Regions from separate parts of the Janthinobacterium sp. 1L-D-8-B-C4 genome, predicted to be linked through region 1. Evidence: predicted binding sites of a transcription regulator. Region 1 holds the regulator's gene; each other region holds the start of a gene.
What was found. The regulator FNR, encoded in region 1, switches genes on or off when oxygen is low (the NO sensors DNR and NnrR bind a similar motif). The targets are predictions, from matches to a motif close to TTGATNNNNATCAA.

Region 2: a site for FNR is predicted at 5,622-5,635, ahead of AC0Z42_RS08250 (OmpW/AlkL family protein). Genes of this name have one in related genera too.
Region 3: a site for FNR is predicted at 4,469-4,482, ahead of ubiU (ubiquinone anaerobic biosynthesis protein UbiU). Genes of this name have one in related genera too.
Region 4: a site for FNR is predicted at 3,267-3,280, ahead of AC0Z42_RS13430 (universal stress protein). Genes of this name have one in related genera too.

Annotation. Positions count from the first base shown of each region.
Region 1 covers NZ_JBXAVX010000014.1:64,452-72,098, forward strand. The annotation lists gene ccoO (cytochrome-c oxidase, cbb3-type subunit II) at 1-457, shown strand, start outside; gene AC0Z42_RS21935 (cbb3-type cytochrome oxidase subunit 3) at 459-659, shown strand; gene ccoP (cytochrome-c oxidase, cbb3-type subunit III) at 652-1,578, shown strand; gene ccoG (cytochrome c oxidase accessory protein CcoG) at 1,583-2,974, shown strand; gene AC0Z42_RS21950 (FixH family protein) at 3,030-3,554, shown strand; gene fnr (fumarate/nitrate reduction transcriptional regulator Fnr) at 3,555-4,313, opposite strand; gene AC0Z42_RS21960 (HAMP domain-containing sensor histidine kinase) at 4,534-7,605, shown strand; gene AC0Z42_RS21965 (TOBE domain-containing protein) at 7,610-7,647, opposite strand, start outside.
Region 2 covers NZ_JBXAVX010000003.1:508,985-516,631, reverse strand. The annotation lists gene AC0Z42_RS08280 (c-type cytochrome) at 1-714, opposite strand, end outside; gene AC0Z42_RS08275 (Na+/H+ antiporter) at 887-2,554, shown strand; gene AC0Z42_RS08270 (DUF3144 domain-containing protein) at 2,652-2,954, shown strand; gene AC0Z42_RS08265 (metalloregulator ArsR/SmtB family transcription factor) at 3,079-3,393, shown strand; gene AC0Z42_RS08260 (acyl-CoA desaturase) at 3,390-4,316, shown strand; gene AC0Z42_RS08255 (gamma carbonic anhydrase family protein) at 4,289-4,831, opposite strand; gene AC0Z42_RS08250 (OmpW/AlkL family protein) at 4,938-5,555, opposite strand; gene fur (ferric iron uptake transcriptional regulator) at 5,803-6,240, shown strand; gene AC0Z42_RS08240 (MerR family transcriptional regulator) at 6,293-6,640, shown strand; gene AC0Z42_RS08235 (NAD(P)H-dependent oxidoreductase) at 6,698-7,279, shown strand; gene AC0Z42_RS08230 (SpoIIE family protein phosphatase) at 7,458-7,647, shown strand, end outside.
Region 3 covers NZ_JBXAVX010000011.1:55,780-63,426, forward strand. The annotation lists gene aspT (aspartate-alanine antiporter) at 1-833, opposite strand, end outside; gene AC0Z42_RS18885 (hypothetical protein) at 973-1,218, shown strand; gene AC0Z42_RS18890 (heavy-metal-associated domain-containing protein) at 1,655-1,933, shown strand; gene ubiT (ubiquinone anaerobic biosynthesis accessory factor UbiT) at 1,930-2,418, opposite strand; gene AC0Z42_RS18900 (U32 family peptidase) at 2,436-3,350, opposite strand; gene ubiU (ubiquinone anaerobic biosynthesis protein UbiU) at 3,359-4,405, opposite strand; gene AC0Z42_RS18910 (hypothetical protein) at 4,568-4,981, shown strand; gene AC0Z42_RS18915 (ribonucleoside triphosphate reductase) at 5,104-6,864, shown strand; gene nrdD (anaerobic ribonucleoside-triphosphate reductase) at 6,861-7,058, shown strand; gene AC0Z42_RS18925 (anaerobic ribonucleoside-triphosphate reductase activating protein) at 7,058-7,647, shown strand, end outside.
Region 4 covers NZ_JBXAVX010000006.1:289,469-297,115, reverse strand. The annotation lists gene AC0Z42_RS13445 (S41 family peptidase) at 1-136, shown strand, start outside; gene AC0Z42_RS13440 (chemotaxis protein CheA) at 190-2,073, opposite strand; gene AC0Z42_RS13435 (protein phosphatase CheZ) at 2,073-2,906, opposite strand; gene AC0Z42_RS13430 (universal stress protein) at 3,363-3,830, shown strand; gene AC0Z42_RS13425 (response regulator) at 3,944-4,588, shown strand; gene AC0Z42_RS13420 (Crp/Fnr family transcriptional regulator) at 4,912-5,724, shown strand; gene hemP (hemin uptake protein HemP) at 5,890-6,087, shown strand; gene AC0Z42_RS13410 (hypothetical protein) at 6,185-6,514, shown strand; gene AC0Z42_RS13405 (DUF2325 domain-containing protein) at 6,556-7,647, shown strand, end outside.

The DNA.
Region 1 (7,647 bases):
GCGCCTGGCTGGCCGCGACATTTACGTGCGCGAAGGCTGCTACAACTGCCACTCGCAGATGATACGTCCGCTGCGCGCCGAGACCGAGCGCTATGGCCATTATTCGGTGGCCGGCGAGTTCGTCTACGACCGTCCTTTCCAGTGGGGTTCCAAGCGTACCGGTCCCGACCTGGCAAGGGTCGGCGCCCGCTACAGCGACGAATGGCACCGCACGCACCTGAACAATCCGCGCGACGTGGTGCCGGAATCGAACATGCCGTCCTACCCATGGCTGGCGAAAACCAGGCTGGCGCCGGAAGACATCGTGCCGAAGATGCGCGCCCTGAAACGCCTGGGCCAGCCGTACAGCGAGGAAGAGATCAAGGCCGGTCCCGAGCAGCTGAAGGACAAGACGGAAGAAGACGCCCTGGTGGCCTACCTGCAAGGCCTGGGCACATTAATCAAAACGAGGAATTAGCATGGCAATCGAGAACCTGTTCGACAGCGCCAGCAGCGTCATGACGGTGGTTTCCTTTACGACGTTTGTTGGCATCCTGTGGTGGACTTTCAGCCGCAGCAACAAGGACTTCGCCGCGGCGGCCAACCTGCCGTTCGCCGACGAGGCGCTGGACTATCCGGCCGATGCCGGAGCGGCAAAAGAGGAGCGCGGCCATGTCTGACTTTACCAGTGGTTTCTGGAATATTTACATCGTCGTGCTGTCCCTGCTGGGCATCATCGGCTGCGGCGTGCTGCTGTACTCGCAGTCGAAGGTGACGGTACTGCCGGGCGCCCCGGCCGACGGCACCACCGGCCATGTGTGGGACGAAGACCTGAAGGAACTCAATACGCCGATGCCGCGCTGGTGGATGTGGCTGTTCTATATCACCATCGTGTTCGCGCTGGCCTACCTGTTCCTGTATCCGGGCCTGGGCACCTATGCGGGCAAGCTGGGCTGGAAATCGTCGGGCCAGTACGAGCAGGAACTGAAAAAGGCGGAAGCCGACTACGGTCCCCTGTTCGACAAGTACCTGAAGCAAGACCTGAAAACCGTGGCCGCCGACCCGCAGGCCAACGCCATCGGCCAGCGCCTGTTCCTGACCTACTGCGCGCAGTGCCATGGTTCGGACGCCCGCGGCAACAAGGGCTTTCCGAACCTGACCGACAAGGACTGGCTGTACGGCGGCGATCCCGACATCATCAAGACCACCATCTTGCATGGCCGCAACGGCATCATGCCGCCGATGGGCGCCGCCCTCGGTTCGGAGCAGGATGTGGAGAATGTCGCGCACTATGTGCTGAGCCTGTCGGGTTCGACCTCGGACCCGGTCAAATCGGTGCTGGGCAAATCGAAGTTCGGCGCCTGCATGGCTTGCCATGGCGCCGATGCCAAGGGCAACGCGCAACTCGGCGCGCCGAACCTGAGCGACAGGATCTGGCTGTATGGCGGCAGTGCCGACACCATCATGGAAACCATCCGCAAGGGCCGCAACAACACCATGCCCGCCTTCGGTGACTTCCTTGGCGAGTCGAAAGTGCATGTGCTGTCGGCGTATATCTGGAGCCTCTCCAACCCCCAGCCTGCGGTTCCTGTGAAGTAAGCAAATGGAACCCCAAGTCATCAAGATGTATGCGGCCCGCGAGCAGATCTACCCTCGCGAGGCCAAAGGGCGCTATGCAACATGGCGCTGGGTATGCGTGTGGCTCACCCAGCTGGCGTTCTACGGCTTGCCGTGGCTCAACTGGAACGGCAGGCAAGCCCTGCTGTTCGACCTGACCACGCGCAAGTTCTACATTTTCGGCGTGGTGCTGTGGCCGCAGGATTTCATCTATCTGGCGGCCCTGCTGATCATCGCGGCGTATCTGCTGTTCCTGGTCACGGCGATTGCCGGGCGGGTATGGTGCGGTTTTTCCTGTCCGCAAACCGTCTACACGGAAATTTTCCTGTGGGTTGAACGCAAGATCGAAGGCACGCGCAGCGCGCGCATGGCGCTCGACCGGCAAGGCCCTTCCGTGCGCAAGACCGGCAAGAAGGTTGCCAAGCACCTGGCCTGGGGCGCCATCGCCCTGTGGACCGGCTTTACCTTTGTCGGCTACTTCACGCCGATCCAGGATCTGGTGCATGCAGTACGGACCTTCAATTTCGGGCCCTGGGAATGGTTCTGGATTCTGTTCTACAGCCTGGCCACCTACGGCAACGCGGGCTGGCTGCGCGAACAGGTATGCAAATACATGTGCCCGTATGCGCGCTTCCAGAGCGCCATGTTCGACCAGGATACCCTGATCATCACCTACGACGAAAAACGCGGCGAGCCGCGTGGCGCGCTGAACAAGAAAGCGGCCAAGGACGGCGCGCAAGCCAAACTGGGCGACTGCATCGACTGCACCCTGTGCGTGCAGGTGTGCCCGACCGGCATCGATATCCGCAATGGCCTGCAGTATGAATGCATCGGCTGCGCCGCCTGCGTCGACGCCTGCAACAGCGTGATGGACAAGGTCGAACGGCCACGCGGGCTGATACGCTACAGCACCGACCATGCGATGGAAAACAACTTCAGTTCGCAGCAGATCCGCCGGCGCGCCATGCGCCCGCGCGTGCTGATCTACACCTCGATCCTGGCCTTGATCATCATCGCCGTGTGCACCTCGCTGTTCCTGCGCACGCCCCTGAAAATGGACGTGATCCGCGACCGCGGTTCGATGGGCCGGGAAGTGGAAGATGGCATGATCGAAAACGTGTATCGCCTGCAGATCATGAACACCTCGGAAGAGCAGCAGCACTTCCGGATCGCCGTGTCGGGCCTGCCCGGCCTGGCCCTGCTGACGCGCGAGGAAGTGACCCTGCAGCCGACCGAAACGCTGGGCTGGCCGGTGCGTTTGCGCGTGCCGCACGGCGTCGGCGAGAAGGGTTCGAACAAGATCCAGATCACGCTGCAATCGATCGACGATCCCTCATTGCATGTGCGCGAAAGCGCGGTATTCATCGTGCCGCGTTAAACCAGGAAGCGGCGCCGGGCCTTGCCTGGCGCCATATTGAATCAGGAGAAACACCATGTCCAAGACCGCCAAACTGCAAGCCCCCGTCGATCCCTGGTACAAGCACCGCTGGCCGTGGCTCTTGATGATCGGCCCCGGCCTGTCGGTCGTCGTCGGCAGCTTCATGGGGTATATCGCGTTCACGCAGCCCGATGCGCTGGTGGTGGGCGACTACTACAAGCAAGGCAAGGCGATCAACCAGGACTTGCGCCGCGACACGGTCGCCAGCGACCTGGCGATGGATACCAGCCTGGCCTACGATGTGGCGCAGTCGCGCATCACCGGTTCCGTGCATAGCTTCGGCAAGGCTTACCGGCAGCCTTTGCTGCTGCACCTGGCGCATGCCACCTTGCCGGAAAAAGATATCCGCCTGATGGTGCAGCCCGATGCCAACGGCAATTTTTCAGTGTCGCTGCCGATGCTCGAGCGCAGCCGCTGGCAGGTGCTGGTGGAAGACCAGCAGCGCGTATGGCGCCTGTCGGGCATCTGGGCCTGGCCGGCCCAGCGCGACATCACCATCCACGCCGACAACGAACTGTAATTACTTGCAGGTGTCAGTACCGTTTGTAATCGCCTTCAACTTGGCAGGCTGCAAGATTTCAATCTCGCGGTTCGAGACGCTCAGCCAGCCTTCCTTCTTGAATTTCGACAGCAGGCGGCTGATGCTTTCGATCGTCAGGCCCAGGTAGTTGCCGATTTCCTCGCGCGACATGCGCAATTGAAACTTGCTGCTCGAATAGCCGCGCGCTTCATAGCGCGACGCCAGGTTGACGATAAAGGCGGCAAAGCGCTGGGTCGCCTGCATATTGCCCAGCAATAGCATCACGCTTTGCTCGCGCGTGATTTCCTGGCTCATCATGCGGTGGAAATGGCGCAGCAGGGTCGGCATATTGCCCAGCAATTGCTCCAGGCTGGAAAATGGAATTTCACACACTTCGCTGTCTTCCAGCGCCACCGCATTGCAATGATGACGGTCGGTGCTGATGGCGTCCATGCCCAACAGTTCGCCGGCCATCTGGAAGCCCGTCACCTGCTCTTCGCCACCGGGATTGATCTGGTAGGTCTTGAAGTGGCCCAGGCGGATCGCGTACAGGTTCTGGAACGAATCGCCGATGCGGAACAGCGAGGCGCCACGCACCACCTTGCGGCGCCGGCCGATGATCTGATCAAGGCGATCCATGTCACCCACGTCGAGCCCCATGGGCAGGCACAGCTGGTGCATGCTGCAGGTGGCGCAGCGCGCACGCAACGCTTCCACGTTCACGGGGGGCAAGGTTGGAGACAACAGCTCTTGTGACATGGGCATCCTTTTAGAAAATACAACAACGAGTTTACTGTATCTGCAGAGGCAATGTGCCAATTTCGGCGAAATGCGATGCTTAAATCACTTTCTGCATTTATTTTCATGGCAACGCCGCCACAAGCCCATGCTTGCCAAGTTGATGTATTGATAGGAGAATTCCTGATAGCATCTCTCGCAGCACGCTTGTGCCGCCTGCCCGTTTGCCAAGGATAAGGAAATGATGAAGCCTCTGGGCATTAAAGCAAAAGTCGCGCTGGCTACCAGCCTGACCTCGATCGCCATGATCGCCCTGGTGACCCTGGTGCAGGTTCAGCGCATGCGCGACGATTTCACCAAAGTATTGCTGAGCCAGCAGACGGCCATGATCGAACGCACCGCCGAAGAACTCGACGACAAGCTTGGCATGCTGCTTGACGTGATCAGCGAAACGGCGCGCCGCCAGCCCGCCGCGCTGATGGCACAGCCGGCCCAGCTGCGCCAGTACCATGAGCAGCGCGCCATGCTGGCCCTGTTCGACGACGTGCTGGTGCTCGATGCGCATGGCAAAGTGGTCAGCGACGTGCCCGAAGTGCCGGGACGCAGCGGTGTCGAAGTGGCTGACCGCGACTACTTCCGCACCGTCATGCGCACGCGCCAGCCCATGATTACCGAACCGATGCTGGGCAAGTCCAGCGGCCTGCCCATCGTGCAGATGGTGGCGCCGGTGATCGGCGCCAATGGCGAGGTGGCCGGCATCGTGATCGGCGTGCTGCGCCTGTACAAGGACAACCTGCTGGGCGACCTGCGCACGGCCAAGGTGGGCAAGAATGGCTATTACTTCATCCTGACGCAGGGCAAGGTGCCGCTGTACGTGCTGCATCCCGATCCGGCCAAGCTGCTGCAGCCGCGCGCCGACAATGCCAACCCCGCCACCAGCGCGCTGATCGCGCGTGGCGGCGAAGGCAGCATGGTCAGCACCAACAGCCGCGGCGTGAAAGCCGTCAACAGCTTCAAGCACCTGAAATCGGTCAACTGGCTGCTGGCTGCCTCGCTGCCGGTCGATGACGCCTTCGAGCCGTTTGACGGCGTGCTGTACCGGCTGATCCTGTGGAGCGCCTGCGCCTCGCTGCTGGCGGCGCTGGTGCTGGGCTGGGTCACGGTGCGCCTGCTGTCGCCGCTGGTGCGCCTGCGAGACACCCTGCTGGCGCTGCGCAGCAGCGGCCAGCGCTTCACGCCGCTGCCGGTCGAGCAGCGCGACGAGATCGGCGAACTGACGGCGGCCTTCAACGGCCTGATGAGCGAGCGCGACCGATTGCAGCAGGAAGTGGAAGCACGCGCGACCGAACTCGAAGACGAGCGCGACCGCGCCGAAGCGGCCAACCGCGCGAAGAGCGACTTTGTCGCCAACATGAGCCATGAAATCCGCACGCCGCTGAACGCCGTGCTGGGCATGGTGTATTTGCTCGGTAACACCAAACTCAATACCGAGCAGCGCAAATACCTGACCATGGTGCGCGTGGCCGGCCAGTCGCTGCTGGGCATCCTCAACGACGTGCTTGATTTTTCCAAGATCGAGGCGCGCCGCATGGATTTGTCGCCGGTCGAATTCGATCTCGATGAAGTGATGAACACGCTGGCCACCACCATGACCATGAATGCCGGCGAAAAGGAACTGGAACTGGCGATCGCGGTCGAGCCCGACGTGCCGCGCCGCCTGGTGGGCGACGCCCAGCGCCTGCAGCAGATCCTCGTCAACCTGGCCGGCAATGCCATCAAATTTACCGCCAGCGGCGAAGTAGTGGTGGCCGTCAGCCTGGCCGAGCAAACGCCCGGCCAGGCCTGGCTGCGCTTTGAAGTACGCGACACCGGCATCGGCATGACGCCGCAGCAGCAGGAACAATTGTTTACCGCCTTTTCGCAGGGCGACCAGAGCATCACGCGCCGCTTCGGCGGCACTGGCCTGGGCCTGGCCATCAGCAAGCATCTGATCCACATGATGGGCGGCGATATCGCCGTGGCCAGCAGCGAAGGCAAGGGCAGCCGCTTCTGGTTCAGCGTGCCGTTCGAAGCACTGGCGCAGCCAAACGAAGAGCGCCGCAAACCGGCCCTGGGCCAGTTGCGCCTGCTGGTGGCCGACGACAACCGCACCACGCGCGAACTGATCGTGAAACTGATCGAAGCATGGGGCTGGGCCGCCGATGAAGTCGACTCCGGCTTTGCCGCCATCGAGCTGTACCGCGAACGCCTGGCCAGCCGGCAGCCATATGACGTGGTGCTGGCCGACTGGCACATGCCCGTCATGGACGGCCTGGCCACGGCCAAGGCGATACGCGAGGCGGCCACCGGCCAGCGCCAGCCCATCGTGGTGATGGTCAACGCGTTTGCCCGCAATCACCTGGAAGAAATCTCCAGCGCGGCCGAGGCCGACGTGGTGCTGATGAAGCCGATCACCGGTTCCAGCCTGTTCGACGCGCTGCACCAGGCCCTGAACGCCACCCAGGACGGCGAACAGCATATCGCGCTGCAGCAAAGCGGCACCGAACTGGCCGGCGTGCATTTCCTGCTGGTGGAAGACAATCACCTGAACCAGGCGGTGGCGCGCGGCATCCTGGAACACATGGGCGCCACGCTGGACGTGGTGGGCGACGGCCTGCAGGCGGTCGAACGCCTGCGCATGGAGTCCTTGCGCTACGACATCGTGCTGATGGACATGCAGATGCCGGTGATGGACGGCTTCAGCGCCACCCACATCATCCGCACCGAACTGCGCTTGCAGCTGCCGGTGATCGCCATGACGGCCGGCGTGCTGGCCTCCGAGCGCGAGCGCTGCATGACGGCCGGCATCACCGACTTCATTGCCAAGCCGGTGGTGGTCGAGGAAATGATGGAAGTGATCAACCGCCACCTGCCCAAGCGCACCGCAGTACAGGCGGTAGCGGCGGCGCCACTCGACGAGGAAGTGTTTTCCATGGCCGCGCTGATGCGCGTGATGGGCAAGGACCCCAAGGGCAGGGCGGTCTTGCGGCGCATGGTGGAAGACGCCCTGAACAAGGGCATGACACCGTTGCGCGACGCCGAAGCGGCCTTGCAGGAGGGCCGCCACAGCGACGTTGCGCGCATCCTGCACGGCCTGCGCGGTTCGGTGGGTACGCTGGGCACCAAGCGCCTGATACGCGCCTCGTTCGCCACCGAGCAGGCGATCGACGAAGGCCGCCACGACGAAGTGCCGGCGCTGCTGGCGCAGACGGTGCTGGAACTGGAGCAAGTGCTGGCGGCGGCGGCGGATTGGCTGTCGCGGCTGGAGGATTGATTGTTTATGCGGGCACGCCCAGGATCACGCTCGACGCCTTGA
Region 2 (7,647 bases), on a different contig from region 1:
CAGCGGCGGCGCATACCAGTGGTCGATGGCGGCGCCCTGGTAGGCCGAACCCTGAATTTCCGCGCCCAGCGCATTGCGCGGCGTATGGCAGGCGGCGCAATGGGCCAGCCCTTCGGCCAGATAGCGGCCGCGATTCCAGTCGGCGCCTTGCGCACGATTGCCCGGCAAACTGCCAGGCCTGAAAAACAGCAATTTCCAGCCCGCCTGCAGGGCGCGCTGGTTGAAGGGAAACGGCACGGTATTGGCTGGCGTGGCCGCATACACGGGCGGGCGCGTCATGAACCAGGCATACAGGGCGGCAATGTCGGCATCGCTGGCCAGCGCAAAATGCGTGTAGGGAAACACCGGAAACAGATGCTCGCCGTTGCGCGCCACGCCCTCGCGCATGGCGCGCTGGAACGCTTGCTGCGACCAGCGGCCGATGCCGGTCTGCGGATCGGGCGTGATATTGGTGGCGTAAATGGTGCCGAATGGCGTGGCCATGCCGCGCCCGCCCGCATACGCCGCGCCACCCTTGACCGTATGGCAGGCAGCACAATTGCCCATGCCGGCCAGGATGCGGCCCTGCTCGATGGACTGGGCAGAAAACAAGGCGGGCGACGGCGGATTGATGGGCGCGAGCGCGGGACGCCAGTAAGCGGCGTAAATGGCGCAGGCGGCAACCACAAGCAGGCCCAGCAATATCAGCAGGCCGGTACAGATTTTCTTGAACAAAAAGATCTTTCAGATAACAGTTGCACAGGCGGTGGGCGCCAAAGGCAGAATTTTACGCGGATTGCGACTTGTTGTATGCAAGCAAAGCTACTGGCTGTTGGCAAGCGCACAGCGGCAAGCGGGTGCGGCGACTTATAATCGTCGTTTCTGCACGCACCAGCCCCCTTCCTTCATGCATACCGTTACCATCATCCTCGTCCTGGTCCTGACCGTCGTCCTGTGCGGCTTTATCGCCCGCTCGCGTTGGGTCAAGCTGCCGCTGCCCCTGATCCAGATCGCCGGCGGCACGGGCCTGGCCCTGTGCGGCCTGCAACTGCCACTCGACCCCGATATTTTCTTTCTGCTGTTCATTCCCCCGCTGCTGTTCCTCGATGGCTGGCGCATCCCCAAGGGCGCGTTTTTTTCCGATGCGCGCTCGATCCTGATGCTGGCCATCGGCCTGGTGCTGTTCACGGTGCTGGGCATGGGATTTTTCATCGACTGGCTGATCCCCACCGTGCCGCTGGCAGTCGCCTTTGCGCTGGGCGCCATTTTGTCGCCGACCGACCCGGTGGCCGTGTCGGCGATTGCGGCCGGCAATCCGATTCCGCCGCGCCTGATGCATATTCTCGAAGGCGAGTCGCTGCTCAATGACGCCTCCGGCCTGGTGTGCTTCACGTTTGCCGTCGGCGCCATGATGACGGGCGGCTTCTCGATCGGCGCGGCGTCGTTGAGCTTCCTGCAGGAAGCGGGCGGCGGCATCGTCATCGGCCTGGCGATTTCCTGGGGCGTGGGCCTGGCCAACAAGTGGCTGGTAAGCAAGGTCGGCGAAGAGCCAGGCCTGCAAATCCTGATCAGCATCCTGATTCCGTTTGCGGCGTATCTTGGCGCCGAGCAGATCCATGGCTCCGGCATCCTGGCCGCTGCCACGGCCGGCGTGTCGATGCATTACGCCGACCTGATCGGCCGTCCGCTGGCCGCCACGCGCACCCAGCGCAAGGCAGTCTGGGACACCGTGCAACTGGTGCTGAACGGCGTCATCTTCGTGATGCTGGGTGCACAATTGCCGACCACCATCTCCAGCCTGCAGGCGGCCTCGGCCGAAGTGGGCGCCGGCAGCGCCTGGAAACTGCCGCTGTACGTGGTAGCCATCACGGTGGGACTGACCTTCATGCGTTTTATCTGGGTCGCCATCTCGATGAAGCTGACCCTGTTCAAGCAGCAGAAAAAGGCCGACAAGGCCAGCCTGGGATCGGACACGAAAGACAACGTCTCGCTGGCGCGTCCCAGCCTGCGTTTGCTGCTGGTGGCCTCGTTTGCCGGCGTGCGCGGCGCGCTGACCCTGGCCGGCATATTGACCCTGCCCTTGTTCCTGCCCGACGGCACGCGCTTCCCCGCGCGCGACCTGGTGATTTTCCTGGCCATGGGGGTGATTCTGCTGTCCTTGATACTGGCCAGCGTCACCTTGCCGCTATTGACCAAAGGCCTGGTGTTCGCGCCACCGGCGCGCCGCTCCAGCGAAGAGCGCAACGCACGCTCGGCCGCCGCCGAAGCGGCCGTGGCGCGGCTGGAAAAAGTCTGCGCCGGCATTGGCGCCGACGGCAAGGAACAAGTCGTCACCGAAGCGGCCAATCGCCTGATCGAAGCCTACCGGCGCCGCATGGCATATGGCGAGAGCAGCAACGACGAAGCGGCGCGGATGCAGGAACTGGCCAGGGCCGAGCGCTCGCTGCGCCTCGAAGCGCTCAATGCCGAACGCGATGAACTGTTCCGCCGCCGCATTTCGGGGGAACTGGACGACGCCATCCACCTGCGCCTGCTGCGCGAGATCGACTTGCTGGAAGCGACGCTGGAGGAGTAACTGGCATTTCACCATCAACGTGGCGTGCCGGCCGGGCAGTTGCTGGACAGTGGCCGGCGCGCTGTGTAGACTGGCACGCACTTTCATGAGGAGCCGTATGAGCACACCAAGAACAGGCCCGGAATTCTGGGAACGCGCAGACCAGATCATTGCCTTGGCCAACGAACAATGCACGCAAAACACCGGCAATGAAGTGGCCACCTCGCTGCTGTACGCCGCCGCCCGCTTCAATGCCTTCCTGATCGCCAGCAAGGGCGATGCCGCCAGAATGCAGCAGGAAAAGGACGGCGCCATCGCCTTTTTCACGGAACAGTACAAGCGCATGCTGACCGACAACTTCAACGACTACATCAACAACTTCGACAAGTACACCCAGCCTGGAGCCGGCCCGCAGGCCTGATGACCGGGGCCGGCGCCTTGCTGTCCGGCCCATCCTTGAGCACACATGGCACGCTTGACTTCGCCATTTTTTCGATTAAACTATTAACGAATTAGTTAATATGTGAAAAGATCGGGGAATCATCATGCAGGCAGATAAGATCTTTGAAGCACTGGCGTCGACGGCGCGGCGCCAGATACTCGCCTATCTGTCCGAAGCCCAGCTGAGCACTTCCGAGCTGGCGGCGCGCTTTGCGATGAGCGCACCGGCCATTTCGCGCCATTTGTCGGTGCTGGAAAATGCCGGCCTGGTCAGCAGTGAACGGCAAGGCCAGTTCGTGCTGTACCGCTTGAACCAGGACCATCTGATCAACACCCTCAACAACTTCGCCTTTGAAATCTGCCCGGTCGCGCGTGGCCTGAAACGCGAATCGGCGGCCTTGAAAAAGCCCGCGCAATGATGGCGCACCGCGCCAGCGCGGATGGGCCTGACAGCGTCGTCGATGGCGTGGTGCGTTACGCACCAGTTCAGTCGCTGTGGCTCACCGCCATGCTGGCCGGCGCGCTGATCGGCGGCGCCCTCACCTTCAGCTGGCCGGCGCTGCTGCTGTTCGTGGCCAGCACGGCCACGGTGCTGCTGTTCGGCCACTCGCTGGGCAGCCATCGCAAGCTGATCCATGACAGCTACCGCTGTCCCTTGTGGCTGGAACACGTGCTGGTGTACCTGGGCGTGCTGGTGGGCCTGAGTGGCCCGCTGGGCCTGCTGCGCCAGCATGAGTTGCGCGACTATGCGCAGCGCCAGCCCGACTGCCATCCCTATTTGCGCCATGGCGGCGGTTTCTGGCGCGATTGCTGGTGGCAACTGCACTGCCGTTTGATCCTGGCCCGGCCGCCGCGGATCGCCATCGAACCGCGCATCGCGCACGACCGTTTCTATCGCTTCCTGGAATCCAGTTTCATGGCGCAGCAACTGCCATGGGCCGTACTGTTCTTTCTGTGCGGTGGCTGGGGCTTTGTGTGGTGGGGCGTATGCGCACGAGTCAGTGCCGGCGTGATCGGCCACTGGCTGATCGGTTACTTCGCCCACAACCATGGCGGCATGCATTTCGAGGTAAGCGGCGCCGCCGTGCAAGGCAGGAATATCCGCTTCAGTTCCTTGCTGACCATGGGCGAATGCTGGCACAACAACCACCACGCCTATCCGGGATCGGCCAGGCTGGGCCTGTTTCCCGGCGAATGGGACCCGGGATGGTGGGCCTTGCTGCTGTTGCAGCGCATGGGCCTGGTATCAGGCTTGCGCCTGCCGCAGGACCTGCCGGCGCGGCCGGAATTGCGGCAGCTCGACAGCCAAGCGCCTCAGGCGTCGTCCTTGCCTTCCAGATAGTTATTCTTCACCCGCACATAGTGCTCGGCCGAATAGCGCAAGTACGCGATCTCGGCTTCGGTCAGCGCGCGCACCTTGGCGGCCGGCCGGCCCACATACAGGTGGCCGCTTTCCAGCACCTTGCCGGGCGACACCAGGCTGCCGGCACCCAGCATCACGTTTTTCTCCACTACCACGTCATCCATCACGATGCTGCCCATGCCGATCAGGCATTCGTCGCCGATGCTGCAGCCGTGCAGGATCACCGAATGGCCGATGGTCACGTATTTGCCGATGGTAAGGGGTGAGCCGTCGGGCTTGGCGGCATTTTTATGCGACACATGGCCCATCGAGAAATCCTGGATATTGCTGCCCTCGCCGATGACGATGCGGTTGACGTCGCCACGCAGCACGCTGTTGCACCAGATGGAACAGTCGTCGCCAATTTGCACGTCGCCGATCACTTGCGCCGTGCCATGCAGGTAGACGCGGTCCCCGAGAACAGGACGCGTATTCAAATAGGAACTCAAGGGCATGATGGTCTCGCTTGATCAGAAAGATAAAATTGTATGCGGCGGGGAGAAAAAACGGGCAAAAAAAATCCGGCTGCAATCAGCCGGATCGTGACGATGACGGTAAAACTCAGAAGCGGTAGCCGACACCAACGCCGAACAGATACGGATCAACCTTGACTTTGCTCACTTTCGCGCCGCTGATGAACACGTCGCTCTGGATCTGCACTTTCTTGACGTCGAAGTTCAGCGACCAGTTTTTGTCAAGCTTGTAGTCAACACCGGCTTGTACCGAGTAACCCCAGCTGTCATGTTCCAGGCGACCAGCGCCACCGAGCAGTTTCACGTCCGAGATATTGGTGTAGTTCACGCCGGCGCCCACATACGGGCTGAATTGTTTCTCAGGCATGAAGTGGTATTGCAGCGACAGGGTCGGCGGCAGATGCTTGAAGGTGCCGATCTTGGCGCCGTCGAGTTTGACGTCATGCTTTTGCGGGTAGGTCAGGATCAGTTCAGCGGCAATGTTCGGGGTGAAGAAATACGAGATATCGATTTCAGGGATCGTTTTGTCGCTGACATGAAGTCGGTCGGATGCACCGACGCCACCAACAGGAGCAGATTTATTGGCCGTATCGATTTGCACCACACGGGCGCGGACCAGCCATGGGCTTTCCTGTGCCATTGCGTTGCCGGCGAATGCGCCGATGGCGGCCAAAACGATTGCTGCTTTAGTTGCGGACTTTTTCATTCTGTTTCCCTCTTTTTTATCGTTAAGTAACGCAGCGAAGTCTAAGAGTGCGGTGCAGCAAAAACTTTGATCCACATCAAATAGTGCTGGAAGGCATAAAACAGGCCCCTTTTTTCCTTGCACAGGTCAAAAAAATGACGCATTGCAAGGTAATACCGGCAGGACTCATTCAACAAATGAGAATAGTAATTATTATCATTTGCGATATAATGCGCCCTTACCTGCGTTCATATAAGGGATGGGAGACATGGATATATTGAGGGAACTGCGTGAATCGGGGCTGAAAGTAACCATACCGCGCCTGCGGATTCTGCAGCTGTTTCAAGAAGGAACGATCAAGCACCTGAGTGCGGACGATGTCTATAAACTCTTGCTGGCCGAAAAAATCGATGTCGGCCTGGCCACCATCTACCGGGTGCTGATGCAATTTGCCGAAGCGGGCATCTTGTTTCGCCGCCATTTCGAATCGGGCCACGCGGTGTTCGAACTGAACGAAGGCCAGCACCACGACCACCTGGTGTGCACCGGTTGCGGCAAGGTCGATGAATTCGTCGACGAGGGCATCGAATTGCGCCAGCACGAAATTGCCACCGAGCGCGGCTTTGTGCTGCATGAACACGCGCTGTCGCTGTACGGCACCTGCGCCGATTGCACGGCAAAAAAAGTTCCTCCACGCAAGCCCTGAAGGCCCAATGCCTGGCGTGCGCTAAGATGCGGCAACTTTTGAAGGAAGTCGCATGTATATCGGAGAACTGGCGCGCCTGACGGGCGCCACCCCCAAGGCCCTGCGCCACTACGAAACGCTGGGCCTGCTGGGTGAAGTTCGGCGAACCGGCGCTTACCGCCGCTACTCGCAGCAGGACCTGGCGCAGGTGACCCTGATCCGCCAGGCGCAGGCGCTGGGCTTCCGGCTGGCCGAATTGCTGCCCATCCTGGCCGGCGACGCTACCGACTGGGCCGCGCTGCGCCGGCATCTGGCAGCCAAGCGCGCGCAACTGCAGCAGGAGATCACCCGTCTGCAACAGCTCGACGCGCAACTGCAGTCTATCGATGCGGAAATCATTGATTGCCTGCAACGCACTTGACTCTGACCCATGGGGCAGGCTTTAGCATGGGGGCTGTTCATTTTCTGAAAGCCCCTGATGCGCAAACGTATCCTGGTCATCCTCGGCCATCCATCGAACGACAGTTTCTGCGCCGCCCTGGCCGGCGCCTATCTCGACACCGCGCGCACCGCTGGCCACGAGGTGCGCGAGTTGCACCTGGGCCAGCTGGCGTTTGACCCCATCCTGCACCAAGGCTACCGCCAGGTGCAGCCGCTGGAAGCGGACCTCGTGGCCGCGCAGGAAGCGATCAGCTGGGCCCAGCACCTGGTGTTTGCCTACCCGATCTGGTGGGGCGGCGCGCCGGCCCTGCTGAAGGGTTTTGTCGACCGCGTGTTCCTGCCCGGCTATGCCTTCAAATACCGTCCCGGCAAGGCCTTTCCGGCGCAGCTGCTGACCGGCCGCACGGCCCAGCTGCTGGTGACGATGGATACGCCGCCGTGGTATTTCCGCTGGATCTACCGCATGCCGGGCATTCATCAACTGCGCAAGACGACGCTGGAATTTTGCGGCATCAAGCCGGTGAAAGTGGCCAGCTACGGCCCCGTGCTCGGTTCAAGCGATGCACAAAGGGCACGCTGGCTGGCGCAGGCACGCGCGCTGGCAGCCAAGCTGGCGTGAACCGCAAAGCTTGCCATGCAGCCATTTCAAATACGTGTTTGGCAAGCTGGTAATCATCCTGTCATATTCAAACGCTACCATATCGACATTGCCTTTTTGCCAGCCGCCTTGCCGCCGTGGCAAGCAGGCGCCGATTGTCATGTAAAGGTAGCCGCCCGTGGAGTTCAACGCCTCTCGATTGCATCTTCCCCGTTACCGCTCTTCCGTTGCGGCCGATTTGTGCATCGCCACCGAGTCGGTGCAGGCCGATGCCAACAACTTTGCGGTGCTCGAACTGTTTACCGAACGGCGCGACATGATGAGCTTGCCCGTTACCGAGCAGGACCGCCCGATCGGCCTGATCAGCCGCAATATCTTCATGTCGCAGA
Region 3 (7,647 bases), on a different contig from region 1:
TCGCGCCGTCCCACCAGCAGCACGATATCGTCGGCCGCCAGCACCAGGTCCGGGGTGACGTCATGGATCTGGCCATTGCGCCTGACCCGTTCGATGGTGATGGCCATGTTCGGATGGGCGCTTTCGATGTCCGCCACCGAGCGGCCGGCGCCCGGACCCACGCCGTAGATGCGGCCGATCAGGTCCGGTGCGGCCGGCGTCTGGCCCGGCCCCAGCACCTGCACGCCAGACTGCAGCGCCGTTTCCGCCTTGATCGCATCTTCGCGGATTGTGCGCCCCATCAGTTTTGGCAGGATATTGACGCAGACGATGATGGCGCCGAACGAGCCGAACACATACGTCACGGCATAACCGACGGCGACGTTGCCCTGCAGGCGCGCCACCTCGTCGGCCGCCAGGCCCAGCTTGGCGATCGCGTCACCGGCCGTGCCGATGATGGCCGATTGCGTCAGGCCGCCTGCGGCCACCCCGGCCGCCAGCCCCTTGTCGAGGCCGAAGACCTTGGCCAGGATCACCACCGTCAGCAGTGCCGTCACGGCCAGCACCACCGCCAGGATGATTTCACGCACGGACTGGCGCCCCAGCGAATTGAAAAACTGCGGTCCGCTTTCATAGCCGACGGCGTAAATGAACAGGGCGAACAGCACCGATTTGACGCCGGGGTCGATGGCGACGCCGACTTGGCTGACGAGGACCGCCACCAGCAGTGAACCGGCGACCCCGCCAAGCTGGAATGAACCGAACTTGATCTTGCCGATGTAGTAACCCGCAGCCAGGGAGAGAAACAAGGCAATTTCAGGGGATTTCTTGAATAATTCATGCAACCATTCCATGCGGACCGCCTTTCGTTTTGAAGGAATTGTTTTTGCGCGCGCACCGGGCCGACCGGGGACACGCTGAGCGGTCCCGGCAACGCCGGCTTTCCGGCATGGGCTGCCGCGCGGAGGGAGTGAAAAAATCTGGCGGGTGGCGATGGCGATCAGGCCAACGACGGACATGATGCGACAGGCGGTGACGACGGTGACCTTCTGTCCTGCGATGCTCGCCACAGCGCGCTGGTCGATATCCGGGAAGGGCCTGGCGCGCAGCACCAGCGCCAGGCACGAGGCGAACGACGGCGCCTGGCGCAACGCCAACGCGATTCTGATCGAGCATGAGCAAACTTTCGAAAAGAATCGGATGGCGACGCGTTCCGGGGCCGGCTGGCGCTGGCGTTAGAACAGGCGTACAGGGTCCCCTGACGCGCCTGCCTGATAGGGCGACGCTGGGGAAAAGTTGTTTCGTGGAATCATATTCGGTGATAATTTTATAACTGTCAACAGCTGTTTATTGAACTCGCTTTGCGTTCAGGCAAATATCCCTCGCACGATTAGATCAGCCGTTTGACAGCGATCAATAAAACCATTAGTAATTTTTTTAACGCTACCAAAATGCCTTGTTCACCAGCAGGATATGCTCGGGCCGGTCACTGGCACAGGTCATCGCAAGGGAACATGTGCCCGGAATAACAGCAGCTACTGGCCAAGCAGGACAGACCAAATTTAATCTGGATCAAGAAAACCGACAATAGAAAAGAAATCCTGCGTGCGGCTCTGGACGGCATGCGGGCGCCTCGCCTACGCTGTTTTTTTATCCGAAAAGCAAGAGGCAAGCGATGCAGACAGCGCGACTGACTATTACCGGCATGGACCACGAGGGCTGTGCCGATGCACTGACGCAGGTTTTGGAAAGCATCAAGGGGGTCGAAACGGTGTGCGTGTCACTGGCCCGCAACGACGCCACGGTACAATTCGACGAAACCGTGGCCACGCAGGAACGCCTGCTCGCTGCCGTGATCGACGCCGTCAATGGCGCCGGGTTTATCGGCGAAATGGAAGCGGCGCAGGCAGCGATTCCCTGCACCGGCGCCTGCGGCCACTGCCACCGCAGCTAGGTCTGGTCCGCTCGTCCGCACAGCTGCGCCAGCACGCGGCGCGGATGCAGCGACTGCATATCGAAGGGCGGCAATTCCAGCGCATCGAGGGTGTTCTTGAACAGCAGGCCCAGTTCCGTATCGCCCTCCAGCAGCAGGCGGCGGCTGAAGAACAAGGTATCCGGATCTTCCTGGCGCCGCGCCAGCAGCAGCAAATCATGCGCGCTGGCGCCGATGGTCAAATCAGGCGCCTGGGCATGGCGGGCCGGCGCAAACGCCGCCCCCTGCCAGCAAAAATCGACCGCCACACCCGCGTCAAGCACGCGCAGGCGCAGGCTGCGTCCGGCCAGCAGCGCGCGCACATCGTCGGGCAGTTGCGGCGCCAGCAGGCGGTTCAGGCCTTGCACGAAGGCCCAGGAAGCGGGGTACGGCGGCAGCCTGGCCAGCAGCGCGGCCAGGGACGGCGGCAGCCGGAATGGCGGCAGTGTTTCAATATGATTGAGCATGGTGATTCCTGTGGGGTTCAATGGCGTGCTTCGTGGAGCACATTCGCCTGGCTGTGCATGCCAGGCCGGCCATGCCAGTAGCCGTCGCACGTGCCCGCCGCATGGCAGGCGGCCAGCTGCGCCTGGGCCTCGCCGGCAGAGAGCAGTCCGCGGCGGGCCTGGTCGAAGATGCCGATCACTTCCAGCGTATTGTGTTCTTGCGGACTGAGGCGGACCACGCCCACGCCCTGCGCGGCCATCGCGTCCAGCTCACCGACCAGGTTGTAGACCAGCGCCGACTGCGTCTGCGTGCCGTTCAATACCAGGAAAGGCGCGCCATCGCGCGTGCGCAGCAACAGGCCATCGGGCTCTTGCAGGCAGCTGTACCCGCAATCGTCTTTCGGCAGGTTGCGGTTACGCGCCGTAAAGCAGCGCGCGGAAAACGCCAGCGGCATGCGGCCATACGAGAACACTTCCGTCTCGATGCCCTCGGGTATCTGGCGCCGCAGCTCGGCCAGCGCTTCCCGGCTCATTTCCAGCGGCATCACCCAGCGCCGCGCACCGAGCTGCGCCAGCAGCTGCAGGCTGGGGCCATTGAACAGATTCAGGTGCGGGCCGGCGATAAAGGCCGTGCCCTTTTCCAGGCAATGCACGGCGCCAAAATCGTTCGCCTCCACCGCGTAGCGGCCGTTGCCGGCGATACGGCGCAAGGTCGCCAGTTCCGCACCGGACTCGATCAGCGCCTGGGTCGACAGCACCACCTCCTTGCCGGCAGCCGCCAGCAGGTCGGCGATGTCGAGCCAATCGGTCAGGCGCAGCTCATGGCGGCGCGAGCAGACCGTCTCGCCCAGGTAGACGATATCGACGGCGGAGTCGGCGACCTGCTGGTAGAACTCGAAGACGGTGACGCGCGGCCAGTAGTACAGCAAGGGCCCCAATGAAAGCTTCAGCATGATTTTCCTTATTTCCATGACCTGTGATAGGCGCCTAATGTGTGCTGCTGCCCTTCCGCCAGTTTGTCCATCGCCGCCATCCAGCCCGGCTTGACGGCGTAGCGCTGCTGGCCGTCGCGGCAGGCGTCGATCGTGTCGATGGCCTCGCGCCATACGCGCGTGACCTGCGCCACATAGGCCGGGCTGCGCTGGCGCCCTTCGATTTTCACGGCTTTCACGCCCATGGCGACCAGCTGCGGCAGCAGCGCCAGGGTATTCAGGCTGGCCGGTTCCTCGATGGCGTAATACTGTTCGCCGTCGACGTCGAAGCGGCCCTTGCACAGGGTCGGGTAGCTGGCGTTTTCGCCGGGGCCGTAGCGGTCGATCAGCACGCCATTCAGGCGCGACTCCAGGCCGGCCGGCGTTTCCACCCAGCGCACGGCCTTGGCCGGCGAACATACGCCATGGGTGTTGGGCGCTTCGCCGGTCGCATACGATGACAGCGCGCAGCGCCCTTCGACCATCACGCACAGGCTGCCGAAACCGAACACTTCGATCTCGACCGGCGTGCTGGCGATCAGTTGCTCGACCTGCGTCATCGACAGCACGCGCGGCAGCACGGCACGCGAGATGCCGAAGTGTTCATGGTAAAAATTGATCGCTTCGTAGTTGGTGGCCGAGCCTTGTACCGACAGGTGCAAACGCAGTTGCGGATGATGCTTGCATGCATAGGCCATCAGACCCGGGTCGGCGACGATGATGGCGTCCAGCCCCGCATCGACGGCGCGGTCGATGGCGCTGCGCCACACGCTCCAGTTGTGCGGCTGGGGGTAGGTATTCAATGCCAGCAGCACCTTGCGGCCGTGCTGGTGGGCGTAGCGCACACCTTCGGCAATCGCCTTTTCGTCGAAATTGAGTCCGGCGAAATTGCGTGCGTTGGTGGCGTCGCGAAAGCCCAGGTAGACAGTGTCGGCGCCATTGTCGACGGCCGCTTTCAGGGCCGGCAAACTGCCTGCCGGGCAGACCAGTTCCAGCGGTCCGGCCGCGCGGTAGACGGTGGGGTTTTCAAGCTTCATGATGAATCGCTTTCTGTATCGGCTCAGGGTCGAGACTATAGCCCCGCGCCATGTGGCCAGTCCTTGACGCAGGTGAAGGAATGCATGCATGGCACCCCCTCCTTGCGCTGTAGAATGCGCCACTGCCATCGTGCCTAACTCGTATTCATTCCAGCCACCACCATGACCCGCAAACCACTGCTGATACTGCTACTGACCCTGTTCCTCACCGCGCTGCAAGTGCAATGGGCCTCGCCCGTCGAAGGCCATGACATCAACAGCACGCACATGTTTTCGCCCGAAATACTGGGCGTGTATCCGGGCGTGGTGCTGCTGTTCCTGCTGGCCGTGTTTGCCCGCCGCCAGGTGCCGCTGCTGCGCCAGAGCGCCATCTGCACGGCCCTGCTGGCCGTGTACTGGCTGCTGGCCAACTACATCACGTTTGATATTCGCGTGGCCAGCTGGAGCACGTTTTCGCCGATGGAAATCTGGACGCATGTGCTGCCCGCGTCGGTCATCAGCATCGTCGCCTGCGGCGGCGCATTCTTTGGCACCACCTGGATGATCCTGCGCGAGACGCGCTGGAACAAAAAGTGAAAGCAGCGCGATTTTCACCTGGATCAAGCTTCCGGCAATCGCTTGTACGCACCCTTTGACGGCACTACATTTAGTCGCTAACCTTTAATAAAACACCGCATGTTGTGGTTATTGGAGGTTTCATGTCAACTAGCGCACTACCCTTGGCGCCATCTAAAAATAGCGGCCAGGTCGATGTCGCCGCATCCATCAACGAGTACCTGGAGCGGCGCGACTGGCGGGTCAACGCCAACGCCAACCAGGGCTATTCGCTGGGCGGCCTGATACTTAATGTGTCGGGCAAGGTGATCGCCAACTACTGGCTCGACCAGGTCTATCCGCCGGCAGTGGGCGCGGCCCACCGCGAGGCGGCGCTGCATATCCACGACCTCGACATGCTGGCCGGCTATTGCGCCGGCTGGTCGCTGCGCACCCTGCTGCACGAAGGCCTGAACGGCGTGCCGGGCAAGGTCGAATCAAGCCCGCCGAAACACATGTCGTCGGCCATCGGCCAGATCGTCAATTTCCTCGGCACCCTGCAAAACGAATGGGCCGGCGCGCAGGCCTTCAGCTCTTTCGACACCTATATGGCGCCCTTTATCCGCAAGGACAGCCTGGCCTACACCGACGTGCTGCAGTATATGCAGGAGTTGATCTACAACCTCAACGTACCATCGCGCTGGGGCACGCAGACGCCATTTACCAACCTGACTTTCGACTGGGTCTGCCCGGAAGACCTGCGCGAACAGATACCCGTGATCGCCGGCGTGGAAATGCCGTTTGCCTACGGCGAGCTGCAGGCCGAGATGGACATGATCAACCGCGCCTATATCGAAATCATGATGGCCGGCGACGCCAAGGGCCGCGTGTTTACCTTCCCGATCCCGACCTATAACATCACCGAAGACTTCGACTGGCACAGCGAAAACGCCGAGCGCCTGTTCGAAATGACGGCGCGCTACGGCCTGCCCTACTTCCAGAACTTCATCAATTCGGAACTGAAGCCGAACATGATACGGTCGATGTGCTGCCGCCTGCAGCTGGACCTGCGCGAGCTGCTCAAGCGCGGCAATGGTCTCTTCGGCTCAGCCGAGCAGACCGGGTCGCTGGGCGTGGTGACGATCAACTGCGCGCGCCTCGGTTACCTGTGGCGCGGCGACGAAGCGGCCTTGCTGGCCGACCTGGACCGCCTGCTGGAACTGGGCAAGACCAGCCTGGAAATCAAGCGCGCCACCATTGAAAAGCTGATGCAAGAGGGGCTTTTCCCGTACACGAAACGCTATCTGGGCACCTTGCGCAACCACTTTTCCACCCTGGGCGTCAACGGCATCAACGAAATGATCCGCAATTTCAGCGGCAACGCATACGACATCACCAGCCTGGATGGCCATGCGCTGGCAATCCGTTTGCTTGACCATGTGCGCGCACGCATGATCGAATTCCAGGAACAGACCGGCCATATGTACAACCTGGAAGCGACGCCGGCCGAAGGCACCACCTACCGCTTCGCGCGCGAAGACCGCAAGCGCTATCCGGCCATCCTGCAGGCCGGCACGGTGGACAATCCGTATTACACCAATTCCTCGCAACTGCCGGTCGGCCATACGGACGACCCGTTCGAGGCACTGGAGTTGCAGGATGCGCTGCAGCGCAAATACACGGGCGGCACGGTGCTGCACCTGTATATGACCGAAGCGCTGTCGGACGCCAACGCCTGCCGCGCACTGGTGAAACGCGCGCTGTCGCGCTTCTCGCTGCCCTACATCACCGTCACGCCCACCTTTTCGATCTGTCCGCGCCATGGCTACCTGGCCGGAAAACACGAGTTTTGCCCCACCTGCGACGCGGAGCTGATCGCCCGCAAGCAGGCCAACTTGAACGCCATACTGGAGGAAACACCATGAACGCACGTCCCCAACTGAATCCGGTCATCACGCTTGACGACAGCGAACGCCAGCGCTGCGAAATCTGGACCCGCGTGATGGGCTACCATCGCCCCGTCGCCTCGTTCAATATCGGCAAGCAGGGTGAATTCCACGAGCGCCAGTACTTCAGCGAAGCGTGCGCCTCGGTGTCGGGACCGCTCGCTTGCCGCTGATGGCAAAGGAACTGCGGGTGGGCGGCGTCACGCCGTTTTCCGCCACCGACTACCCCGGCCAGCTGGCGGCCGTGGTGTTCGTGCAGGGCTGCCCCTGGCGCTGCGGCTATTGCCACAATCCGCATCTGCAGCCGCGCTCGAGCGACGCCCTGGTGCCGTGGGCCGATGTGCTGGCGCTGCTGCGCCGCCGCGTCGGCCTGATCGACGCGGTGGTCTTCAGTGGCGGCGAAGCATGCATGGACCCGGCCCTGGAAAACGCCATGCTCGATGTAAAAGCGCTGGGCTTTGGCGTGGGCCTGCACACGGCCTGCATCTACCCGCAGCGCTTGACGCAAGTGCTGCCGCTGGTCGACTGGGTGGGTTTCGATATCAAAGCCGCATTCACGGATTATCGGGCGATTACCGGCGTGGCCAACAGCGGCGACCCGGCGCGCGCCTGCCTGGACGCCATCCTGGCCAGCGGCGTGGCCCATGAATGCCGCACCACCATCCACCCCGCCCTGCTGCCCGACGCGGCGCTGCTGGAACTGGCCGCCATGCTGGCGAAAAAAGGCGTCACCAACTATGTTCTGCAGCAGTTCAGCGCCGA
Region 4 (7,647 bases), on a different contig from region 1:
TTTGCAGGTGGACCTGGGCGGCATCATGCCCGATATTTATCTGCCGCCCCCCAAGGACGAGGCTGGCCGCGACAATGAGATCGTGCGCGTGCAGCGCTGGCTGGAAGGCGGCACGCTGCGCCCCGACGGCGCATGAAAAAAGCCCGCGGCAGTAGCGCTGCCGCGGGCTTTTTCGGGAAATGCAAACGATCAGGCTGCCATGCGCACGGTGCCGCGGCAGCCGTCCATCAGGAACGACAGCCCCACCACCAGCACCAGTTCGCCTTCGGCTGAACGGGCGGTACCGGTAATGCCTTCGACCGTAATGGCCGTCATCGGCTTGATCACCAAGTCGGCCGTACCGTCCACGGCAGCGACTGCCAGGATATACGGCTGCGGTGCCGCGACCACGATGCCGACCCGTTCGCTGCACGACTCGTAGCCCAAGGCTCCAGCCAGCGAACGCACCGGCAATGGACGGCCCTGGTCTTTCAGCACCGGCGCACCACCTACTTCCATAAAGGTTTCAGGCAACTCGACCACCCGCTGCACCACCGCCATCGGCAGCGCCAGCGCGGCGCCCGAGGTCGACACCAGCATGGTCGGCACGATCGACAATTCGATCGGCAGGCGGATGGCAAATTTCGTGCCCTTGCCCAGCACCGACTCGATATGAATGGCGCCGCGGTTTTTCTCGACCGCCGTCTTGACCACGTCCATGCCGACACCGCGACCGGAGACGCTCGACGCCACTTCCTTGGTCGAGAAGCCCGGCAGGAACACCAGCTGGAAGCATTCGTCGTTGCTCAATTGCGCGTTTTCGCTGATCAGGCCTTTCTGCTGCGCCTTGCTACGCAGGAAGACCGGGTCCATGCCCTTGCCGTCATCCTGCAGCACGATCATCACGCTGTTCGCTTCCTGCCAGGCTTTCAGGGAAATATACGACTTGGCAGGCTTGCCGGCGGCCAGGCGATCTTCCGGCGATTCAACGCCATGGTCGAGCGAGTTGCGTAACATGTGCACCAGCGGATCGTACAGGCTGTCGACCACCACGCGGTCGACTTCCGTCTCGGCACCCTCGATGGTCAGCTCCACATCCTTGCCCAGGTCCTTGGCCAGCTCGCGCACCAGGCGCGGGAATTTCTGGAACAAACGGCCTACCGGCTGCATGCGCGTGGCCAGGGTGGCCCGTTGCAGTTCGGTCGAGTAGCGCGAAGCGCGTTCCAGGGTCTCCGCCAAGGTCGCCATCAGGGTCGCGGCCTGGCCTTCGAATTTGAATTGCAGCAGGCGTTCCAGCAGCACCGCAGCCTGGTTGGCGGCCTGCACCGATTCGCCGGCCACTTCCAGCAGGGCGTCGAGCTTGACGGCGTCGACGCGGATGCTGTCTTCCTTGACAGGCGCGGGGTGGCGCATGTCCGCGCGCTCTTCGCGCACCACGCCATCGACGGCCTTGGCGGCAGGCTTGGCGGCGGCAGGGGCGGCGGCAGCTGCGGCGGCAGGCACCGGTGCGGCGGCCACGGCGGCAGCAGGCGCAACCACCGTCAGCTGGCTGCCGGCTGGCACCACGGCGTTGTACAAAGCGGTCCAGTCGAGGCCGTCAGCGCCGATCACGGCAGTAGCGGCCGGTGCGGCAGCAACCGGCGCGGCGGCGGCAACCGGCGCCGCCACCACGGCAGGCGCTGGCGCGGCTGCAACAGGCGCATCCATGCTCTTGCCTTCGATGGCGTTGGTCAGGATCACTTCCAGCTCTTCCGGCATGGCCGGCAGGCTTTCCGGCGCGGCGCCATTGGCCAGTTCCGTCAACTGGTCGGCCACGAAGCCGGACGCCTGCAGCGCCGCCTCGATGGCGATCGGCGTCACCGGCGCGGCACCCGTGCGCAGCGCGTCAAACAGGTTTTCCGTCAGGTGGCAGGCCGCCACCAGCGCAGGCAGGCCCATGAAACCGGCGCCGCCCTTGATGGTGTGAAAGGAACGAAACACCGCATTGAGCGTTTCCTTGTTGTCCGGATCGCGTTCAAGACGCAGTAAGTGCTCTTCAACATTAACCGCAAGATCCATCGCCTCAACGACGAAATCCTTGAGCATATCGTCCATTAGAATCCCAAATCGGCAAGAAGGTCGTCGACATTATCCTGGTCCAGCGCCACCGACGGCACGGAAGGCCCCTGCATCAGCGGTGCTTCCTGTTTCTGTGCGAGTTTCTCGCGCACTTCGGCCGGGGCATTGTCGCGCAGCAACTGCGCCAGTTCATTTTCCACCGTCTTGGTGATATTGACCACTTTCTTGATCAACTGGCCGGTGATGTCCTGGAAGTCCTGGGCCATCATAATTTCCAGCAAGCGGGCTTTTTCCGCCTCGGTTGCCTCGGTCACGGCCTGCGCGAACTGGCGCGAGTCGCCGGCCAGGGCCTTGAATTCATCGAGGCTCAGCTTGCCGTCGAACAGCGCCGTCCAGCGGCTGTCCATGTCCTTGGCCTTTTTCGACAGCACATCCTGGGCCGGCATGCCTTCGTCGAGCGTGTTCAGCACCTTGTTGGCAGCCTGTTCGGTCAGGGTCGCGACGTATTCCAGGCGGTCCTGGGCGTCGACGATCTGCGACGACGCTTCCGTCAGCGCCTTGTCGTAGCCCAGTTCGCGCAGCGAGTCGTGCAGCAGGCGCACGATGCCGCCCAGGCGTTCGAACATCGGCTTGTCGGACTGGTCGGCCGGTGCGGCGCTGTCGGCAACCGGCGCGGACACCGGCGCAGGCGTTGCCGCGGCTGGCGCCGGCGCGGCTGGCGCTGTGCTGGCCGATACCGAGTCGAACAGCGCGTCGAAATCATCATCCGCTATCTCGGCGGGGGCTGCCGGGGCCGGCTTGGGCGCCTCGGTGCGTTGGGCAGATACTTCATCGAATAAGGCATCGAAATCATCAGCGGCGTTTGTCATATCCCTGCTTCTCCATAATTTGTCAAAATTCCGCCTGAACTGTGCGTTTTACAGACTACTACCCACAATTTCTCGATTAAGATGATTTGAGGCAATACCGCTGCGATGGTGCGAGTGTAGCAGGGCCGCGCCCTGTTGTTCAATCTCAAAACGCGCTTCCCGCCGCAAAGCGGGCATACAATACCTTTTCCGCACGGAAATATCTGTGTCAGGTGTTGTATTTTGAAATACTACCATTGGCGCGCAGGCAAGAGCATCAATCGGGCGAGAAAACCTTGCCGCAGGCCACGTGCCGCAACACCACAGCCATCAAATGGCAATTTTTTCTTCAACGTTGTCTATACTGAAGCTGCATGAGTGTTGATAAATATCAAGTCTTTCCATGAATACAATCATGCTGTCGAGCCTACAATAAGGCAGGCTGCGCGCAGCGGTTCACCCTCAGAAGGAGCTGTCATGTATAAGAAAATTCTGATCGCCACTGACGGTTCCGCCGTCTCCAACCTGACCGCCTGCGCCGGCGTCGCGTTCGCCGAACAAATGCATGCCGACATCCTTGCCCTGTACGTCGCGCCCGAATACCAGTATCCCGTGTATATCGAAATCATTCCGCCCAGCTATCCCAGCGAAGAAGAATACCGCATCGCGATGCGCAAGGCCGGCAGCGGCCACTGGCAACCCATCCTTGACGAGGCCGCCAGGCGTGGCCTGGAAGCGGGCGGCCTGACGGCTTTTTCCGACAGCCCGGCGCTGAAGATCGTCGAAGTGGCGCAGCTGCAGCACTGCGACCTGATCTTCATGGGTTCGCATGGCCGCAGCGGCTGGGGCCAGCTGCTGCTGGGCAGCGTCACCAACAAGGTGCTGTCGCACTCGACCTTGCCAGTGCTGGTACACCGCCTGATCAAGGAACCGCCAGCGCAATGAACCTTCGCACCAAACGATGCTGGTGCGGCGGCATTTTTCGGCTAAGATGGAAATCTTTCCGATTCATCAACTAACAATCGCCCGGCACCCGGCGAACCAACCTACTGCACCCTATGATACGTATTGTGATTGCCGACGACCACACCATCATGCGCGAAGGCCTCAAGCGCATACTGGACGGCGCACCCGACATCGACATCGTCGGCGAAGCCATCGACGGCTTTGAAGTACTGAACCGGGTGCGCGAGGGCGGCTTCGACCTGCTGCTGCTCGACCTGTCGATGCCGGGGCGCAGCGGGGTCGACCTGATCCGCCAGATCCGCAGCGAAGCGCCCAAGCTGGCGATCCTGATCCTGACCATGCACGAAGAAGAGCAATATGCGGTGCGTGCCATCCGCGCCGGCGCCCAGGGCTATCTGACCAAGGAAAGCGCCGGCACCCAGCTGGTCGGCGCCATCCACAAGGTGGCTTCCGGGCGCCCCTACATCAGCGCGGAAGTGGCCGAGCAGCTGGTGCTCAACATCATGATGCCCAATGAAAGCCTGCTGCACAAACAGTTGTCGGACCGCGAATTCGAAGTGTTTTCACTGCTGGTGGCAGGCAAGTCGATCACCGAGATCGCCAACAACCTGCACTTGAGCGTGAAGACGGTCAGCACCCACAAGACGCGCATCATGCAAAAAATGGGCATGAGTTCCCTTTCGGAAATGGTGCAATACGCCGTTGCCCACCGCCTGCTGTCGCCGTTCAAGTCCTGAACCAGCCCGCCGCGCGCGGGTTGCTTCACAGTAGGAACAATCCTACCCTACCCACCATACCTCCTACTGTCATATTCAGCCTCGGCTGATATGAATTCACTACGAGTGTTGGCATACTGAAACCAGTTATTGAGTTGCTGGAAGTTATTTCATCACATAGCAAGTTTCAGCGCTTCAAGCACCGCCAGGAGCATGCCGCATGCGGCGCAGTCCCTGAGCATTTCACTATTCCAACATGACCGACCTGACACCAGGAGATGAACATGCTGTCCACGCAAACGTCTGAAAACCGTCCGGCTTCCCCGATGCCCCCTTCGCCTTCCATGGAAGCGGGACGCCAGCGCCAGGGGCGGCTATGGTCGAACCTGAAGGAGGTCTGCGATCTGCTGCATATTTCCACCGCCTGCACCATCGCCGCCGACGAACTGCTGTTCCAGCACGTGCAGTTCAAGACCGGCCAGCGCATCCACACCATCGGTCAGCCCTTCGATACCCTGTATATCGTCAACTCGGGCTTTCTGAAAACCGTACTGATCGATGAATTCGGCAATGAACAGGTGCTCAGCTTCCCCATGAAGGGCGACATGCTGGGCGTCGACGGCATCCACACCCGCCATTACTCGTCGGAAGCGGTGGCCCTGTCGGACTGCGACCTGATCTTGCTGCCGTTCAAAAAACTGACGGCGCTGGGCCGCGTGCACCTGGAACTGGAAAACGTCATGTATGGCGTGATGAGCCGCGAACTGGTGCGCGAACAGGCGATGATCGGCATGCTGGGCGCGCTCTCCGCCGAGGCGCGCGTGGCCCGCTTCCTGGTGTCGCTGGCCGACCGCTTCGCGCAGATGGGCTACTCCAGCAAATTGTTCAACCTGCGCATGACGCGCCATGAAATCGGCAGCTACCTGGGCCTGACCCTGGAAACGGTGAGCCGCACGCTGTCGGCTTTCAACGAAATCGGCCTGATCACGGTGGACCAGCGCACCATCGGCATCAAGGATCCGGATGCGCTGAAAACGCTGCGCCGCCTGCCGCCATCGCGTTCGCGCGCCAAACAGCTGGCCGCCGCCAAGCTCAAGGCCGAGACGCTGGCCGCCAGCGCCGCCGTACTGGAAACGCCGCAGCTGCTCGCCGTCTGACCATCCCCCCCACAGGCTTGACCCGGCCGGAGCGCCTGCTCCCGCCGGGTCTTTTTTCATGCGCAAAAAAGCCGGCTTTTCGCGCAAATAACACTTGCATTTCGGGTCACATTCAACAATAATGCAAATACGAATCATTCTCAACTGAGACCAAGAAAGCCACCCATGCACAGCTCAAAACCAGCCATGATCCAGGATGCCGCCACCGCTCATGTGCGCCCGCCCGCCAGCATGGCGCAGCCGGCCCGCCGCATTACCAGCGAAACGCTGCTGCAGCAGGGCCGCGAAATCGAAATCGAACACAGCGGCAAGATCTACCGCCTGCGCGTCACGCAACTGAACAAACTGATCCTTACTGCCTGAACCCGCCGCAGCCGGCCCGGCAATCCATCCCCTTTCCGCAAGCCAGTCGTGCGCCCCAGGCGCGCGCGCCAGCGGCACTACCGCACAGGAGCGTCTGATGGCGAACGACCGTATTGAGACGATGTTGGCGAGCAACCATGAACAGCAGCCAGAACTGATGCTGTCCAATGTGCTGCACCTGATGTCGCACTATCACGCCAACGCGGCGTGTCCGAACCTGGCGTCGGTGATCGAACGCCATCTGCGGGTGTTGTCCAGCCTGCCAGGCCTGGCGCCGGTGCTGCAGGCAACCTGCCAGCAGCTGTCGCAGCAATGGGCGTCCATGGTCACGCTGGCGGCCAGTTCGCCCAAACCAGCCAGGCGCACCTTGCTCGAACGCCTGGACCGCCTGGTCAACCCCAAGCGCCCCCTGCCGCTGGCGCAATAAGCGCCGCCCGCCCCCCCTCCTAAGCCCAACAGGAAACCGCCATGTGTGACAAAGACAAATCTCTGCCCGTCATCAGCAACTGCTCCGCCGGCGAGGCCGATACCGCCGCGCTCACCTCGCGCCGCCGGCGTCTGTGGGAACTGTCGCATACCTGCCATTGTCCGCTGGTCGGCGTCGGTTTGCCGCTTGGCTATTTGCGCAAGCTGGTCGGCAAGATGACCGGGGGCCGCGTGCTGGCCGACGATTACGAAGTGCATGTGGGCGCGGTCACCGAATGCGGTGCGCGCAACCGTTTGTCGGAAGCGCTGCAAAAGGAACTGGAACGCCGCTACGCGCCGGTGATCCTTCGCTTTCGCGGCGCCAAGACCACTGACCAGGTGGCCCAGCTGTGGCGCACGGCAGTGGCCAACGGCGACGTTTCCGGCGCCTTCTGGGCCGGCCTGACTCATCCGCGCTGCGATGCGCAGCTGGAAGAACAGATGTGCCGCGACCTGCACATGATCCAGCATCAGGCCGGCGCCTGCGTGCGCGCCGACATGGGGAAATTTACCGCCTTGCAGGAGGACAATGCGCGCCTGGCGCAGGAACTGGCCAGGCTGCAGCAACGCAGCCAGGCCATGCTGCAGGAAAAGACCGGCGAACTGGAACGCCAGGAAGCGGTGCTGCTGCGCACGCGTGCCGAAGCGATCGGCAAGGACAGCGTGATCGACGGCCTGCGCGCGGAACTGGCGCAGTTGCAAGCGGCCATCCCCGCGCTGGAGTCGCGCACCCGCCTGGTCGAACGGCTGGCGCAAATGGATGAGCGCGAAAAAGAATTGCGCCTGCAAATTACGGAGTTGAAAGCCCAGCCCCGACCAGCCGCGGCCGTGCCGCCACCGGCGCCCAAGCTCGAAGTGCCCAGCGGCGGCAAGTTGAAAATGCCGATCCGCCTGGTCGACCAGAGCGTGCTGTGCGTAGGCGGGCGCAGCGGCAACGTCGCCACCTACCGCGCCCTGATCGAACGGGTCGGCGCGCAGTTTGCCCACCATGACGGCGGCCTGGAAGACAATGCCAACCTGCTCGATTCGAGCCTGGCGGCGGCCGACCTGGTGATTTGCCAGACCGGCTGCATCAGCCACAGCGCCTACTGGCGC